4 regions of the Defluviitalea raffinosedens genome follow, and region 2 is predicted to be linked to each of the others. Evidence: predicted binding sites of a transcription regulator. Region 2 holds the regulator's gene; each other region holds the start of a gene.

Region 1 (4,221 bases), on a different contig from region 2:
GCTATGTCTGGCGGTGAAGGAGAATTTTTAGGCATTGATAATTACATAGCTGTTGATGGTATAGAAAATGTTAATAAAATCTTGGAAAAGGTAGAAAACGGAAAACTTATAGATGTTGATTTTATTGAAGCATTAGCTTGTCATGGAGGGTGTTTAGGAGGGCCATTGACTGTCGAAAACAGTTTTGTAGCCAAAAATCATCTTAAAAAGCTTTTACGTCATTCAGCGACATTAAAAGAACAAGATGATAAGGAGCAATTAATCAGCGACTCCAATCTTATATGGAATAATCCAGTGAATTCAAAGCCAGTTATGACATTGGATGAAGATATGGAGAAGGCAATCAAAAAGCTGGAAGAATTAGAGGGAATATACGATACCCTTCCGCAGATTGATTGTGGCTCCTGTGGTGCACCAAATTGCAGAGCTCTGGCTGAAGATATTGTAAGAGGCAATGCAAATATTGAAGACTGCATTTTTATGTTAAGACAAAAAGTTAGGGAAATGGCAGAAGCCATGGTTAATCTTTCACAGAAGTTGCCTCCGGCTTTTAGAAAAAATGATGATTAGGAAGTGATGAAATGACCGTAAGAGAATTAATGAAAACTCTTGGATTATCCATAGTTGCAGGGGAAAATGGATTGGATAAGGAGATTACAACAGGATATGTTGGAGACTTATTAAGCTGGGTGATGGCCAATGCGAAACCAGGGGCAGCTTGGATTACTATTCAAAGTCACGTGAATATTATAGCCATTGCGTCATTATTAAATTTATCTTGCATTATTATTGCAGAGGGTGCTCACATAGATCAGGATACTATCGAAAAAGCTAATGAAGAAGACATTCCTGTATTCTCTTCAGAGATCAATGCATACCAGCTTGTGAAAAAACTAACCGAAATAGGAATATCTTAGCAATGAAATATGCTTATGATTTCCATATTCATACGGCCCTTTCACCCTGTGGGGATAACGATATGACCCCCAATAATATCGTGAACATGGCATTGTTAAAAGAATTAGATATTATCGCTATTACTGACCACAATTCCTGTGAAAATGTTAAAGCAGTCATGAAAGTAGCGGAAGGGACAGAACTTATTGTTATCCCAGGGATGGAAGTTGAGACATCTGAAGAAATACACGTGGTTTGTCTATTTCCCGATCTCGTTTCGGCATATCAGATGCAAGACTTGGTTTATAAACATTTACCGCCCCTGGAAAATAGAGTGAGTATCTTTGGAGAGCAACTAATTCTTAATGAGCAAGATGATATTATTGGAGAAAACAAAAGATTACTTTTAACTGCAACTTCATTAAGTGTTTACGACGTAGTAAAGTATGTTAGAGCCTTTAGTGGAGTTGCTGTTCCTGCTCATATAGACCGTTCATCTTATAGTATTTTATCAAATTTAGGATGGATTCCAGAAGATTTAGATGTTCATACACTTGAAGTTTCAAAGAATGCAGATTTAGAAAAAGCTAAGTTAAAATACAGTCAATACAATGTGATCCGGTCTTCGGATGCGCATTATTTGCAAGATATTTCTGAAAGAGAGCAGTTTATCGAATTAGAATCAAAATCTATAAGTCAAGTTATTAAATTATTAATATGAAAGGTTTGTACATTTATAAAGATTTATGTTATAATATTGACAATGAAGTTGAAAGTGTGCTAACTTCATAGTTGTGCTAATAACATATTTTTTTTGCTAATCAATTCGGCTTCTTTATGAAATCGAAATTTGATTACGCCTAATTTAATTTCATATACTTGAAGGGGGAATAAAAATGGCTAATTGTGCAAATTGCACAAACGAATTGTCTGAACGCGGTTTCCGTGAGTTAGAACAATTTATTGACGAACTAAGTGATAAAAATGGAGCTCTGATCTCTGCATTACATAGGGCTCAAGAGATTTTTGGATACCTTCCAAAGGAAGTACAGCAGTTTGTAGCAAAGAAGTTGAACATACCTGTATCTAAAGTATATGGTATTGTAAGCTTCTACTCATTCTTCACCATGATTCCTAAAGGAAAATACCCAATATCTGTTTGTATGGGAACAGCTTGCTATGTTAGAGGTGCTGATAAAGTTTTAGATGAGTTTAAAAGAGAATTAAATATTGAAGTAGGAGAAACAACGGCTGATGGAAACTTTTCGCTGGATGCACTGCGCTGCGTAGGGGCATGCGGATTGGCTCCCGTAGTTTTAGTTGGAGAAAAAGTATATGGTCGTGTTACTCCGGACCAAGTAAAATCAATTCTTAAAGAGTATGAATAGGTTATTGGGGAGGGAATGTCATGGCTAAAATAAAATCTTTAGATGAATTAAAGCAATTAAGAGAGCAATTTAAATCAAAAGTGGATATAAGAGAAAAAGGCGACAACATGGAAAAATTAGTTCAGATCCGTGTGGCAATGGCAACCTGTGGAATAGCGTCAGGAGCTAGAGAAGTTATGAATGCATTAGTTGATATTGTTGCCAATGAAAAATTAGATAATGTAGTTATATCTCAAACTGGCTGCATGGGATATTGTTATGCAGAGCCTACAATAGAAGTTGCTATTCCGGGAGAAGAACCAGTGGTATTTGGGGAAGTAACCGTAGAAAGAGCTAAGGAAATAGTAGAAAAGTATGTGAAAAATGGCGAACTATTAGACGGAATCATACCTGTGAGTCATAAAACAGTGGATGAGTAATTGTAAAAGGAGGCTTTCATAATGTCCAAGTATAAAATGCATGTTTTGGTTTGTGGTGGAACAGGCTGCATTTCTTCTAATTCCACACAGATCGTTGATAATATAAAGGCTTTATTAAAAGAAAATGGAATGGAAAATGATGTTCAGGTTTTAAAAACAGGATGTTTTGGTTTTTGTGAAAAAGGACCTATCGTAAAAATTCTTCCTGATAATACTTTTTATGTACAAGTTAAACCTGAAGATGCTGAAGTTATTGTTAAAGAACATTTAATCAAAGGAAGAAAAGTAGATCAATTATTATATAAAGAACCAGCTACGGATCAATCCATCGAAGACTCTAAGCATATGGATTTCTACAAAAAGCAAATGAGAATTGCTTTAAGAAACTGCGGATTTATCGATCCTGATAATATAGATGAGTATATTGCAAGAGACGGTTATCAAGCTTTAGGAAAAGCATTAACTGAAATGACACCTGAATCCGTTATTGAAGAAATGAAAAAATCCGGATTAAGAGGAAGAGGTGGCGGTGGATTCCCAACAGGACTTAAATGGGAATTTGCACATAAAAATCAATCTGATCAAAAATATGTTGTATGTAATGCCGATGAAGGAGACCCAGGGGCTTTTATGGACCGTTCTATCTTAGAAGGAGACCCTCACTCCGTTGTAGAAGCTATGGCAATCTGTGGTTATGCTATAGGTGCATCCCAAGGATTAGTTTACATCCGTGCGGAATATCCATTGGCAGTAAGACGTCTTAAAAAAGCTATTGAAGATGCAAGAGCATACGGATTACTTGGAAAAGATATTTTAGGAACAGGATTTGACTTTGATATTGAAATAAAATACGGTGCAGGAGCTTTCGTATGCGGTGAGGAAACAGCTCTTATTCACTCCATGGAAGGAGAAAGAGGAGAACCTACGACGAAACCTCCATTCCCAGCAGAATCTGGTTTCTGGGGTAAACCAACCAATGTTAATAACGTAGAAACTTTTGCTAATGTTCCTGTAATTCTCTTAAAAGGTGCTGATTGGTTCAGTTCTATTGGTACCGAAAAATCAAAAGGAACCAAAGTTTTTGCATTGGCAGGTAAAGTTAACAATGTTGGACTCATCGAAGTTCCTATGGGAACTACCTTAAGAGAAGTTATTTTTGATATCGGCGGAGGAATTAAAGGCGGTAAGAAATTTAAAGCAGTTCAAACTGGAGGACCATCTGGTGGATGCTTAACAGAGAAAGATTTGGATACACCGATTGATTTTGACAACTTACTTGAAAAAGGTTCCATGATGGGATCCGGTGGTATGATTGTTATGGATGAAGACAACTGTATGCCAAGCGTTGCAAAATTCTATCTGGAATTTACTGAAGATGAATCCTGTGGTAAATGTACACCTTGTAGAGTAGGAACAAAGCGTTTGTCTGAATTATTAACCAAAATCACTGAAGGCAAAGGAACCATGGAAGACCTTGAAACATTAAAATCATTAAGCCAGATTATTAAGGATACGGC
Region 2 (4,221 bases):
TATAATCCGTTTCGAAGTCCATGATCCTTTCTTCAACTATATGAGGAATGTCCAGCAGGGCAGCGATTTCAGAGGATTTACTCGTAATGATTAGCTTGTAATATTTTATAACGGCATCTTGTATCTTTTCCTCCAATGATTTTCCAATTCTTTTCACCCAACGAGAAACAGGGACCTCTAAGGATCTTTTTATTTCTTTTGAAATAAAAAGATTTATTTTTTTGAAAATCTCATTTTTTTGAATAAGGTTTTCCAGATATTCTCTGATCCATTGATGCATATCCTGAACTATATTAGGCTTAATTGCAGTGATTAAAGTAAGTACAGTAAGATCCTGCTTACTCATGTATTCTTTAATCATTGCCTTAAGTTTTTCCAGTGTTTCTTCTTTTGTAAAATATAAGATTACTTTATTGAGTATATCCTCTATTTCGCTTGTATGATGGGCCAGCTGAATTTTGTCTGCCCATTCCTTTACAGGTTTTTCTACGACATAATCTATAAAACTGTTAATTTGCTTTAGAATTTCTTCTCGTTTTTCTTCGTTTTGTGCGCTTTCTTCTATATATCGAAGCGTCTTGTCATATATTTTGTCTGCATCTACGAACATAAGTGCCAGTTTCCCTAAATTCGCCTGTATCAGTTCCAAAAGAATCTGCTTTAATTTCTGCTGTATAAAGGGTTTATTCATATAGTCTATGAGAAGAGTAACCAAACCAGGAAAATAGTCTCTTATAACTTCTTTCACATAGATCATCCATGAATCCGGGATGATTTCTGACATGGTACGCTCTTCATTTTGAATTCTGTCTTTTAGTTCTATAATTTCGCCTATAATCCATTGTCTAAAGGTATCACCCTGCAAAAAGTCAGACTGAATTATATTTTCTACAGGTATGTCTTCCACTTTTCTGGTTAAAATACTTTTAATAGGATGCATAATTAATGAAGTTATTTCGTCCAATACTTGCTGATCGCTAATTTTACTGAAGATAAACTGACTTAAAGTATTTTCTATGGAGTCTATGGTACTGTTCTTATGATCTCCTAAAATTTCAGTGAGAATGGTATCCAGGCTTTCTTCATTATTTCTTAGACTATAAAAAGCATTGGCTGTTATACTTCTTAAACTTTCAAGAACTTTTTCATCCACCAATGCCTTTACCAAAGCCTCTTCAGAAAGAAGATGTTTTCCTACAGTTTCGCCCACCTTTTTGGCTATTCTATTTTTTTCTTTGGGAATTAACCCGGGAGTAAAAGGTACTTTCATCCCAAAAATCCTTTTTTCTTCATGAGGGCGAAAAAGCATTTTAATCGCAAGCCAATTGGTAAAATACCCTATTACACTTCCTGCAATAGGGCTAATAAGAAATTCGGATATGTTCATGTTGTCTTCACGCACTTCCTATCATTTGTTTTGTTTTTTCATCTCTGCTTCTTTTTTAAGCTTTTTTCGGTTAATGTTATAAGACATGATCATTAAACTATCGGATAAATGGACATCCTCAACCACCACATCAGGTGAAAGATCCAAGTCCACAGCAGAAAAATTCCATAAGCCTTTGATTCCCCACTTTGCCAAGTCTTCTGCAACCTTTCTGACTTTAGACTTAGGTAAAGTAAGAAATGCAACGTCAATCTTGTTTTCTTTTACGAAAGACTCCATTTCATCAATATCTCTGACTTCTATCCCTCTGATCGTCATACCTATCAATCTCGGATTCACATCAAACAAACCTTTAAGAATAAATCCTCTTTTTTCGAATTTAGTATAGTTTGCTAAGGCTTGTCCTAAATTCCCCACACCAACAATAATAAACTTATATGTATTGTTCAGCCCTAATATTTTTCCAATCTCGTTATATAAATATTCTACATTATACCCGTATCCCTGCTGTCCAAATCCTCCAAAATTGTTTAAATCTTGACGAATTTGGGAAGCTGTTACTCCCATTCGTTCACTGAGTTCCTTGGATGAAATACGAGTGATATCGTTCTCTAGAAGCTCTCCCAAGTATCGATAATACCTAGGCAACCGCTTTACTACGGCAATTGAAATTCTTCTATCTGTATCCAATTGATTCTAGCTCCTTTCGCCTAATGTAACATAAAGTATGTTTAAAGTATAACATTGATACAAAAATAATGTCAATCACGCCTTTCTTTTTGGTCGGCTTTTTGATATCATAGTTTATAGTATGCTTATGATCAAATGTAAGAGGTGGCAATATGATTTTGGCGTGTAAAGATATCACCAAAACCTTTGGAACGGATATCATACTTAAAAATATTACCTTTCAAATAGAAGAAAAAGAGAAAGTAGCTATTGTTGGTGTAAACGGTGCAGGTAAATCCACTTTATTTAAAATTCTGGCCGGAGAACTATCTTATGACAGCGGTGAAATTTTTAAAGCTAAGGATACCTCTATAGGTTATCTTTCTCAAAACATGGAAATTAATACAAATAATACGATTTTGGATGAAATGATGACTGTTTTTTCCGAACTTCTTGAAATAGAGTCTTCCATCCGTCTTCTTGAAGAAAAAATGAGTGCTCATAAAGGGGAAGATCTCTCAAATCTTATGCGTCAGTATTCCCTGCTCCAGCATGAGTTTGAAGAAAAGAACGGATATGGCTTCAAAAGCCAAATCAAAGGAGTATTAAAAGGATTAGGTTTTGATGAAAGTGAAATAAGCAAACCCATTAATATACTCTCCGGAGGACAGAAAACCCGGGTTGCCCTGGCAAAACTTCTTTTATCCAGTCCTTCTGTTCTACTGCTGGATGAGCCAACCAATCATCTGGACATCAGTGCGATCGAATGGCTGGAGGATTTCTTAAAAAGTTATTCCGGTACAGTTATGATTATATCCCATGACAGATATTTTCTGGACCGTATTGCTACGAAAGTCATTGAAATCGAAAACACTAAATCATCTGTATATAATGGAAACTATTCATTCTATGCAAAATACAAGCAAATCAACCGTGAAATACAAATGAACCAGTATCTCGCTCAGCAAAAAGAAATCAAGCGCCAGGAAGAAGTCATTCAAACTCTTCGCTCCTTTAATCGTGAAAAGTCTATAAAAAGAGCCAGAAGCCGCGAAAAAGCTTTGGAAAAGATAGAAAGAATTGAACGCCCTGAAGCCCTCCCTTCTTCCATGAAGCTTACATTAGAGCCAAAAATCCAAAGCGGCAATGATGTTCTTCATGTGGAGAATTTATCAAAAGCTTTTGGCAATCGTAAACTCTTTGAAAATGTTTCCTTTGATTTAAAACGAGGCGAAAAAGTTGCTCTGATCGGTCCCAATGGAGTCGGTAAAACAACTCTTTTTCGTATATTATTGGACCAAATTGATCCTGACAGTGGATTCTTTCGACTTGGTACGAATGTAAAAATCGGTTACTATGATCAGGAACATCAAAATATATCTTATAACAAAACTATTATTGACGAAATATCGGACGCTTATCCAACTTTAACCCTTGGAGAAATACGAAATATCCTGGCAGCATTCTTATTTACCGGAGATGATGTATTTAAGGAAATCTCCAGCTTAAGCGGCGGAGAAAAAGGAAGGGTATCTCTTGCAAAAATTATGCTTTCAGAAGGTAATTTTCTGCTCCTGGACGAGCCGACGAACCATCTGGACCTTTTATCCAAGGAAGTACTGGAAGATGCATTAAATCATTATGAGGGAACGGTACTATATATTTCCCATGACCGCTATTTTATCAATCGAACAGCTGATAAGGTCCTGGAACTTACCCCTCATGGCATAAAAGAGTATCTCGGTAATTATGATTATTATATTGAAAAAAGAAATCAAATCAAATTCGAACATACAGAAAAAGAAACTGTTCCTGCGGAAAAATCTTCTTCAAAAGAAGAATGGCTGAAAAGAAAAGAAGAACAGGCACAACAGAGGAAACTTCAGGGAAGTATTGAGAAAATAGAAAAGCAAATTCATGAGACAGAAAATGAAATAGAAGCAATCAATGAACAGCTCTGCTTGGAAGAAGTGTATACAAATCCCAAAAAATCTGCGGAAATGCTGGATAAGAAGAGTCAGTTAGAAGAAGAACTGGAGCGTCTTTATGAGCAATGGGATGAGCTGCAGTCTATGCTTGGAATATAACTGTTTTCTCATATAAAAATTAAACGAGCCAATATGCTTTGGCTCGTTTTATGTTGCATTTTTGCATTGCTTCATAAA
Region 3 (4,221 bases), on a different contig from region 2:
GTTCAAGATAATTTCTTAATTGCTCTACAGCCATCACTGCACAATTATCTTCGGATTCTGGTGTTGAAGCCCCCAAATGAGGAATCGTAATAATATTTTCTACATCAATCAATTCGTCAGAAGGAAAATCTGTTACATAACTAGCCACAATACCCGCCTTAATCGCTTCAATTAAATCGGTATTGTTAACCAATTCTCCTCTGGAGAAATTGAGTATTCTAACGCCCTTTTTCATGAGTGCAAACTTTTCTTTATTAAGCATATTTTTTGTTTCATCTAAAAGCGGCACATGGATGGTAATATAATCACATTCTGCGAGCATAGAATCTAAACTAATTGCTCGATGCACGTCCCGCGACAATCCCCATGCTGCATCGATAGACATATAGGGATCATACCCTTGAACATCCATTCCAAGAGCATTCGCAGCATTCGCTACTAAAACTCCAATAGCACCTAATCCAATAACACCTAATTTTTTGCCCAATATTTCAGGACCAGCAAATTCCCCTTTGCCTTTTTCAACGAGTTTAGGTACTTCGTCTCCTTTTCCTTTTAAACTTTTTGTCCATTGGATTCCTTCAACAATTTTTCTGGAAGAAAGGAATAGACCCGTCAATACCAATTCTTTTACACCATTTGCGTTTGCCCCTGGTGTATTAAAAACAACAATTCCTTTTTCTGAACATTCATCTATAGGAATATTATTCACTCCTGCACCTGCTCTGGCAACTGCTTTTAATGAAGGCGGAAATTCCATACCATGCATTTTCGCGCTTCTAACTAAAATACCATCCGGATTCGCACAGTCATTAGAGATTTCATATGTATCCTTTGGTAAAAGCTCTAAACCCTTCTCAGAAATATTGTTTAAAGTTTGAATCTTAAACATTGTGCTCCCCCTATCGATTTTCCATTTCGAACTTCTTCATAAATTCTACTAATGTTTTGACTCCCTCGATTGGCATTGCGTTATATATGCTTGCACGCATTCCACCAACTGTTCTATGCCCTTTTAAATTAACCAGACCTTTGGCAGTCGCTTCTTTTATAAATTTTGCATCTAATTCTGGTGACGGAGAAACAAAAGGTATATTCATTAAAGAACGATATTTTGGAACTACTGTGCCTTTAAAGAAGCTTGAATCATCTAAATAATCATAAAGAATTTTAGCTTTTTCTTCATTGATTTTTTGCATAGCAGGTACTCCACCCATCTTTTTAACCCATTCGAAAACTAATTTCGCAATATATATGCTGTAAGTAGGTGGTGTATTATACATGGAACCATTTTCTGCATGTATCTGATAATTAAACATGGTTGGTGTAATATCCATAGCATGCCCAATCAAATCTTCACGAATAATCACTACAGTAAGTCCTGCAGGACCCATATTCTTTTGCGCACCGGCAAAAATCACACCAAACTTATTAACATCATATACTTCGGATAAAATATTCGATGACATATCAGCTACCAAAGGAACATCTCCTGTATCAGGCAGCTCAGTATATCTTGTTCCATAAATCGTATTATTGGTTGTTATGTAGAAATAGTCAGCATCCGGTGAAAAAGTACTTTTATCTAATTCAGGAATATAATTAAAAGTTGCATCTTCCGATGAAGCAACTACATTTACAGTTCCATATCTGCTTGCTTCAGCAATAGCTTTTTTTGCCCATAAACCTGTTTTTACATAATTTGCTTTTTTGCTCTTTCTAAACAGATTTAATGGAACCATGGCAAATTGGCTGGATGCTCCCCCTTGTAAAAAGAGAACCTTGTAGTTTTCTGGAATATTCATAATTTCTCTAAGAAGTGCTTCGGCTTCATCAATAATATCTTGATAGACTTTTGAGCGATGGCTCATTTCCATTACTGACATACCAGCATCTCTGTAGATTACCAATTCTTCTTGAGCTTTTTTAAGCACTTCTTCAGGCAGCATCGAAGGACCTGCTGAAAAATTATAAACTCTGTCCATTTTACCCCTCCTAAGTATACATTCATTGAAATCTATTCTTTGACATTTTGCTAACAATGTTTGCTAAGAATTATATCCAAAAATATAATATTCGTCAATAAAATAATTATGATTTTTAATTTTTTAAAAATAAATAATATACTTAAAGTTTTAATCCTATAGTTGAGCAAGAATCAGGATATAAGTAAGTTAAACCAATGTTGCCACCATTACAGCTTTGATCGTATGCATTCTGTTTTCCGCTTCATCAAACACCACAGAAGCTTTGCTTTCAAATACTTCCTCAGTAACCTCATTTCCTTTGACTGCGGGAAGACAATGCATAAAAATTGTATGATCTTTTCCTGTTTTATTCATCAAAGAAGCATTCACCTGGTAAGGCTTTAGGAGTTTAATACGTTCTTCAGCTTTGTCTTCTTCTCCCATAGAACACCAAACATCTGTATAAATCACATCAGCACCATCCACTGCTGCCCCAACATCTTCTGTAATTGATATTTTTCCTTTTGACGCTTCTGCGAACAATTTACATTCTTCAATTAAAGATTCTTCTGGCCATAAGTCTTTGGGCGCAGCAATCACAAAATCCATTCCCATTTTTGCAGAACCAATCATCAAACTATTGGCCATATTATTTCGTCCATCTCCCATATATACAAAACGAATGCCTTTTAAATACCCAAACTTTTCCTTTATTGTGAGTAAGTCTGCCAAAACTTGTGTTGGATGATAAATATCTGTTAATCCATTCCAAACAGGAACTCCACTATACTGAGCCAATTTTTCTACAGTCTCTTGTTTAAAACCTCTGAATTGAATTCCATCAAAAAGACGTCCCAATACCCTCGCAGTATCTTCAATAGATTCTTTATGGCCTAACTGAATGTCGTTTTTTCCCAAATACTCTGGATGGGCTCCTTCATCAATGCAGGCTACGGTAAATGCACATCTTGTTCTTGTAGAAGGCTTTTCAAAAATCAGAGCAATGTTTTTTCCTTCTAAAAGATTTCCTTTGATCCCCATTCTTTTCTTTCTTTTTAGATCCTCCGCCAAATCCAATAAATACTCTATTTCATTCGGTGTGAAGTCTTTTAAAGTTAGAAGACTTCTTCCTTTTAAATTCATCCCCATAATTTCCCTCCTCTTAATTTAATTTTAAATTTTATTATTATATTCCTACATATAATAATCCAGAGTTTCGTAAGTAAATGTTTCATTTTTACTATAAGTTTTTAAAGCTAGAAGATATGCCTTTGCCGTATCCAAAGAAGTAAAACAAGGTATTTTCATCTGTTCGGCTGTAGTGCGTATTTTAAAACCGTCTTTATTTGGATTTTTACCTAATGTAGGTGTATTGATGACAATCGTTATTTCTTTATTCTTCATCATTTCAAAGATTTCATCAAGATTATGGATTGAAATCGGTTTTACTTCCAATCCTTTCTCGTTAAGGTATTTTGCAGTTCCTTCACTGCCCATAAGCTCAAATCCTATCTCTTTAAAAGACTTTAATAATTCTATAGATTCTTTTTTATCTTTTTCCCTTAAAGATACAAAGATTTTTCCAGAGCCTGGGAATGTGTATCCTGCTCCGCTAAACGCTTTGACAAGTGCCTTTTCATAAACAGAATCTACTCCCAATACTTCACCAGTTGATTTCATTTCAGGAGTCAATGCCACATCTACATTATTTAGTTTTTGGAATGAAAATACCGGTGCTTTCACAGCAACCAAATTACTTTTATTGTATAAGCCAACTCCATAGCCTTGATCTCTTAATTTTTCTCCTAATATGACTTTTACTGCCACATGTACCATAGGAATTTTGGTTACCTTGCTTAAAATAGGCACGGTTCTGGAAGCTCTGGGATTCACTTCAATAACATATACTTTTTCATCTTTTACAACAAATTGAATATTCATTAAACCAATAACTTGCAAAGCTTTAGCAATCTTTCTGGTATATAAAATCAATGTATCAATGACCTTTTGTGAAAGAGTTTGAGGTGGATATACACAAATACTGTCTCCTGAGTGTACCCCTGTTCTTTCTATATGTTCCATAATTCCCGGAATTAAAATATCCTCTCTGTCTGAAATTGCATCAACTTCTACTTCTTTTCCCTCTATATATTGATCTATTAAAATTGGATGTTCGGTAGAAAGAGAAGTTGCTTCCTTTACATACTCCCGTAATTCAGTTTCTGAATAAACAACTTGCATGGCTCTCCCACCA
Region 4 (4,221 bases), on a different contig from region 2:
CTCTCATGGCTTTTGCATTATCATATTTACTCACTTTATTTCACCTCTCGAATCCTTTTTTTATCATTATTTCCATTTTGAGAGGTTTTTAACGTTTTATAGTGATATTGATTTTTTATAATAAATAGTTTATACTGTGTGGAGCAAATATTTTACATTTATTAAGGAGGTCCCTTAAAAAGCCATGAATAAAGTAAAAGTCTTTTTAAGCAATAACCGTCATTTTCTGATCCTGCTTTATTATTTAGTTATTTTACTTGGTTACCAATTATTAAATAAAATCACTGTACCCAAATATTACATGTACCATCCTATTGACCGCTATATTCCTTTTGTCCCCATCATGGTGGTACCTTATGTATTTTGGTATATATTAATTACTGCTTCCCTTGTTTATTTAGGCTTTACCAATAAAAACGATTTTTACAGGCTTGCCCTTTTTATGTTTGGGGGAATGACCATTTGCTACATTATATTTATTATTTTCCCCAATGGACAAAATCTAAGACCTGTGATCACAAAGACCAATATCTTCACACAGCTGATTACTTTGATTTATAGTATAGACAATCCGACCAATTCTGCTCCCAGTATACATGTTATAGATACTATGGGGGTATTTATCGCTCTCAGAAAAAATGAGAAATTGGGCAAGATTAAAAAATTTCAAATTGCCTCTGCTATTGTCACAATCTTAATCATTATGTCTACAATGATGATTAAGCAACATTCTATTCTTGATGTAATGTATGGATTATTAATGAGTTTGGTACTGTATATTGTAATCTACCGTATACCTCTTCATAAATTTAGCTTTATTCGTAAAGAAGCACATCAACGGGTATAAAAAAATCCATCTGCCTTATTAGCAGATGGATTTTTTTATAGTGTTTCAGGCTCCGGATATTCTTCTCCAAAAGTATCTATCGTGATGGTTTTAATTCTTTGCTCTACAATTGGTCGGTCAAAATAATCTGTTTTTACACTGACAATCTCATCAATAGTATCAAAACCTTCTATTGTTTTTCCAAATGCAGCATACTGTCCGTCTAAATGGGGAGCGTCTTCATGCATAATAAAAAATTGAGAACCGGCTGAATTGGGATTTTGAGCTCTGGCCATGGAAATAACGCCTCTTGTATGTTTTAACGTATTATTGAACCCATTAGTTTTAAATTCCCCTTTGATGCTGTATCCGGGCCCGCCCATTCCACTTCCTTGCGGGTCGCCACCTTGAATCATAAATCCTTTAATGACTCTATGAAAAATTAATCCGTCGTAAAATCCCTTTCGAGCTAAAGAAATAAAATTATTCACTGTATTCGGTGCCACATCAGGATAGAGTTCCAATTTGATTTGGCTACCGCTTTCCATTGTAATTAAAGCGATGGGATTATTTTTCACTATCATTTTCCTTTCTTATATGTAGTTGTAATTAGTATGTACATATCCAAAAAAAATAAAACCTATATTATATTCTGCATAATTCTAAATTTCCCTTAATACATTCATTAAAAAACTCCTCTGCCTTTTCTGGCTCAACGGAGTAAATTCTATCATGATCGACTTTGACGGATACAGCTTTGGTACAATGACCTACACAAAAGGTACCTTTAATCACAACTTGATCATTGAGATTATTCTTTTTAACCAATGATTTTAATGCTCTGACAAGTTCATAAGCTCCTTTTGAATGGCAATCGGTTCCTATACACACTTCAACTATAACCATAGTCACTCCTCTTTCTGCAGTATTCTACATACTAAGTATATGATATGGTTATTTCTTTGTCAAACAATTAATGTATTTTGTTGTTTGATGTAATTTATTGTCATTTTGAACAAAGTATTAAAATTTATAAAAAAATTATTGAGTAACTGTTATTTTATGTTTATAATTATGCAGATGAGATAAAATAAGAATAAAACTGTAGTATATGGTAAAGGGAAAGGAGAAAAAATGGAAATTAGACCTATCAAAAAGTTAAAGCTCTATGGATTCAACAATTTGACAAAAACCCTAAGCTTCAACATGTACGATATCTGTTATGCAAAAACAGAAGAAGACCGCAAAAATTATATCAAATATATTGACGAACAATATAATGCGGAACGTCTAACCAAAATTCTTACGGATGTTGCACACATTATAGGGGCTAATATTTTAAATATTGCTCAGCAAGATTATGAACCCCAGGGAGCCAGCGTAACAATGCTGATTTCTGAAGGACAAGTTGTTCCTCCGGATGCATCAGCAAAACACGAATCTCCGGGACCTCTTCCAGAAGCGGTAGTGGCACATCTGGACAAAAGTCATATTACAGTGCACACTTATCCCGAAAGCCATCCAGATGATGGAATCAGTACATTTCGTGCTGATATTGACGTATCAACTTGCGGTCAAATCTCTCCTCTTAAAGCATTGAATTATCTTATTCACAGTTTTGATTCTGACATTATGACAATTGATTATCGTGTAAGAGGCTTTACCAGAGATATTCATGGTAAAAAGCTCTTCATTGACCATAAAATCAATTCAATACAAAACTATATCTCTCCGGATACAAGAAATCGATACCAAATGATCGATGTTAACGTGTACCAGGAAAACACTTTTCATACAAAAATGCTTCTGAGAGAATTTGATTTGAACAATTATCTTTTTGGTGTAGACAAGAAAGATTTGCTTCCCAGAGAAAAACAAAAGATCATTCAAAAGCTCAAAAAAGAAATGGCAGAAATCTTTTATGGAAGAAATATGCCTTCTATGAAAAAATAATAGAGACAGCAAAACAGCTCCCAAAATGGAGCTGTTTTTATTCATAAACCTCTTCTTTTAAAACTGCTATGTATGGTAGATTTCTGTATTTTTCAGCATAATCTATTCCATAGCCAACGATAAATGCATCAGGAATTTCAAATCCAACGTAATCCACTTTTAAATCGACCTTTCTTCGAGCAGGCTTATCCAAAAGTGTACATATTTTCAAAGACTTCGGCTTTCTTCTAAACAAATTTTCCTTTAAATAATCTAAAGTCAAACCTGTATCTATGATGTCTTCAACGATTAGAATATTTTTTCCTTCAATACTGTATTCCAAGTCTTTGAGTACTTTGACTACTCCACTGCTTTCTGTGGATTGTCCATAGCTGGATACAACCATGAAATCAATAGAAAGAGGAATATCAATTTTTCGGATCAAATCCCCCATAAAGATATTAGAACCCTTTAAAATACCTACTACCGTAAGGTCTTCTCCCCTATAATCCTCAGAGATCTGCTGTCCTAATTCTTTTACTTTAACTGCAATTTCCTCTTCAGTAAATAAAATTTCTTTAACATCGTCTTTCATCCTTATCCATACCTTTCTATAGATTTAATTTAAGCTGTGTATTAACCTCTTTACCTTGTGCCGGCAATTCTTTGGCTCTTAATGCCCCCATATCCGTCTCATCATATTCGTCAGGAGCAAGAACTGTTTTAAGAAAAGTCTTTTTGCCCATTTTTAAACTTTGGACACCTGCCGCTTGTCTTTGCCTGCCAACAGGAATCAGACTTGTGTTAATAAGAGCAGCTTTTTCATCATTTCGTACAAGTAAAATATCTATATCCTCCATAACAGGAAGAATTCTTACACATTTGGAACGGCCATAAAAACCACCAACAAGTTTTCTTCTATACTGCTTGGTTTCATAGTATTTAAGCGGTATCTTGATGAGCTTACCGTTTTCAAAAGCAATAAGAATATAGCCTGCATAAGTATTTCCCTCGGAAATAAAAATAATATGCTCATCCTCTTCCATTTCCAATACATTGGGAAGATAATCCCCTAAATTGCTGGCTTTGCAATCTTCCAGTTCATAGGCTTTAATTCTGTAGACATTTTGCTTGTCAGAAAATAATAAGATATCTCCCTTGTTATTCACTTCAATTTCTTGTAAAACTCTGTCTCCATCTTTTAATGCATGAGTTGAATTGGCTCTGTAAGATGCATGAGAAATTTTCTTGATATACTGATGTTCTGTCAAAAAGATTTTAACCCCATAGTCATCAATCAAATCTTCTTTAGAAATTGAAGTAATCTTCTCTTCTTCGATGATTTCACTTTTTCTTGGTTCCCCATATTCTTTCTCTATTCTTTGAAGTTCTTTTTCGATCACTTTTTTGATCTTTTTATCATCCTGAATCAATTTCTTCAGACTTTCAATCTCTTTTCTTAA

Evidence for each region. The regulator Rex, encoded in region 2, represses fermentation and respiration genes when NADH is low (regulators of the CRP and FNR family bind a similar motif). The targets are predictions, from matches to a motif close to ATTGTTAANTANTTAACAAT.
Region 1: a site for Rex is predicted at 1,643-1,662, ahead of JOD07_RS05200 (NADH-quinone oxidoreductase subunit NuoE family protein). Genes of this name have one in related genera too.
Region 3: a site for Rex is predicted at 2,097-2,116, ahead of serC (3-phosphoserine/phosphohydroxythreonine transaminase). Genes of this name have one in related genera too.
Region 4: a site for Rex is predicted at 1,777-1,796, ahead of JOD07_RS08375 ((2Fe-2S) ferredoxin domain-containing protein). Genes of this name have one in related genera too.

The regions. Positions count from the first base shown of each region.
Region 1 is NZ_JAFBEP010000004.1:183,684-187,904, reverse strand. It holds gene JOD07_RS05215 ([Fe-Fe] hydrogenase large subunit C-terminal domain-containing protein) at 1-570, shown strand, start outside; gene JOD07_RS05210 (DRTGG domain-containing protein) at 582-917, shown strand; gene JOD07_RS05205 (PHP domain-containing protein) at 920-1,618, shown strand; gene JOD07_RS05200 (NADH-quinone oxidoreductase subunit NuoE family protein) at 1,794-2,285, shown strand; gene JOD07_RS05195 ((2Fe-2S) ferredoxin domain-containing protein) at 2,306-2,704, shown strand; gene nuoF (NADH-quinone oxidoreductase subunit NuoF) at 2,726-4,221, shown strand, end outside.
Region 2 is NZ_JAFBEP010000001.1:27,409-31,629, forward strand. It holds gene JOD07_RS00155 (DUF445 family protein) at 1-1,387, opposite strand, end outside; gene JOD07_RS00160 (redox-sensing transcriptional repressor Rex) at 1,409-2,077, opposite strand; gene JOD07_RS00165 (ABC-F family ATP-binding cassette domain-containing protein) at 2,230-4,143, shown strand; gene JOD07_RS00170 (response regulator transcription factor) at 4,192-4,221, opposite strand, start outside.
Region 3 is NZ_JAFBEP010000006.1:130,378-134,598, forward strand. It holds gene JOD07_RS06820 (phosphoglycerate dehydrogenase) at 1-892, opposite strand, end outside; gene serC (3-phosphoserine/phosphohydroxythreonine transaminase) at 903-1,985, opposite strand; gene argF (ornithine carbamoyltransferase) at 2,175-3,110, opposite strand; gene carB (carbamoyl-phosphate synthase large subunit) at 3,162-4,221, opposite strand, start outside.
Region 4 is NZ_JAFBEP010000009.1:49,739-53,959, forward strand. It holds gene JOD07_RS08360 (helix-turn-helix domain-containing protein) at 1-34, opposite strand, end outside; gene JOD07_RS08365 (phosphatase PAP2 family protein) at 185-847, shown strand; gene JOD07_RS08370 (peptidylprolyl isomerase) at 883-1,410, opposite strand; gene JOD07_RS08375 ((2Fe-2S) ferredoxin domain-containing protein) at 1,472-1,732, opposite strand; gene speD (adenosylmethionine decarboxylase) at 1,961-2,779, shown strand; gene hpt (hypoxanthine phosphoribosyltransferase) at 2,817-3,353, opposite strand; gene JOD07_RS08390 (DNA gyrase subunit A) at 3,370-4,221, opposite strand, start outside.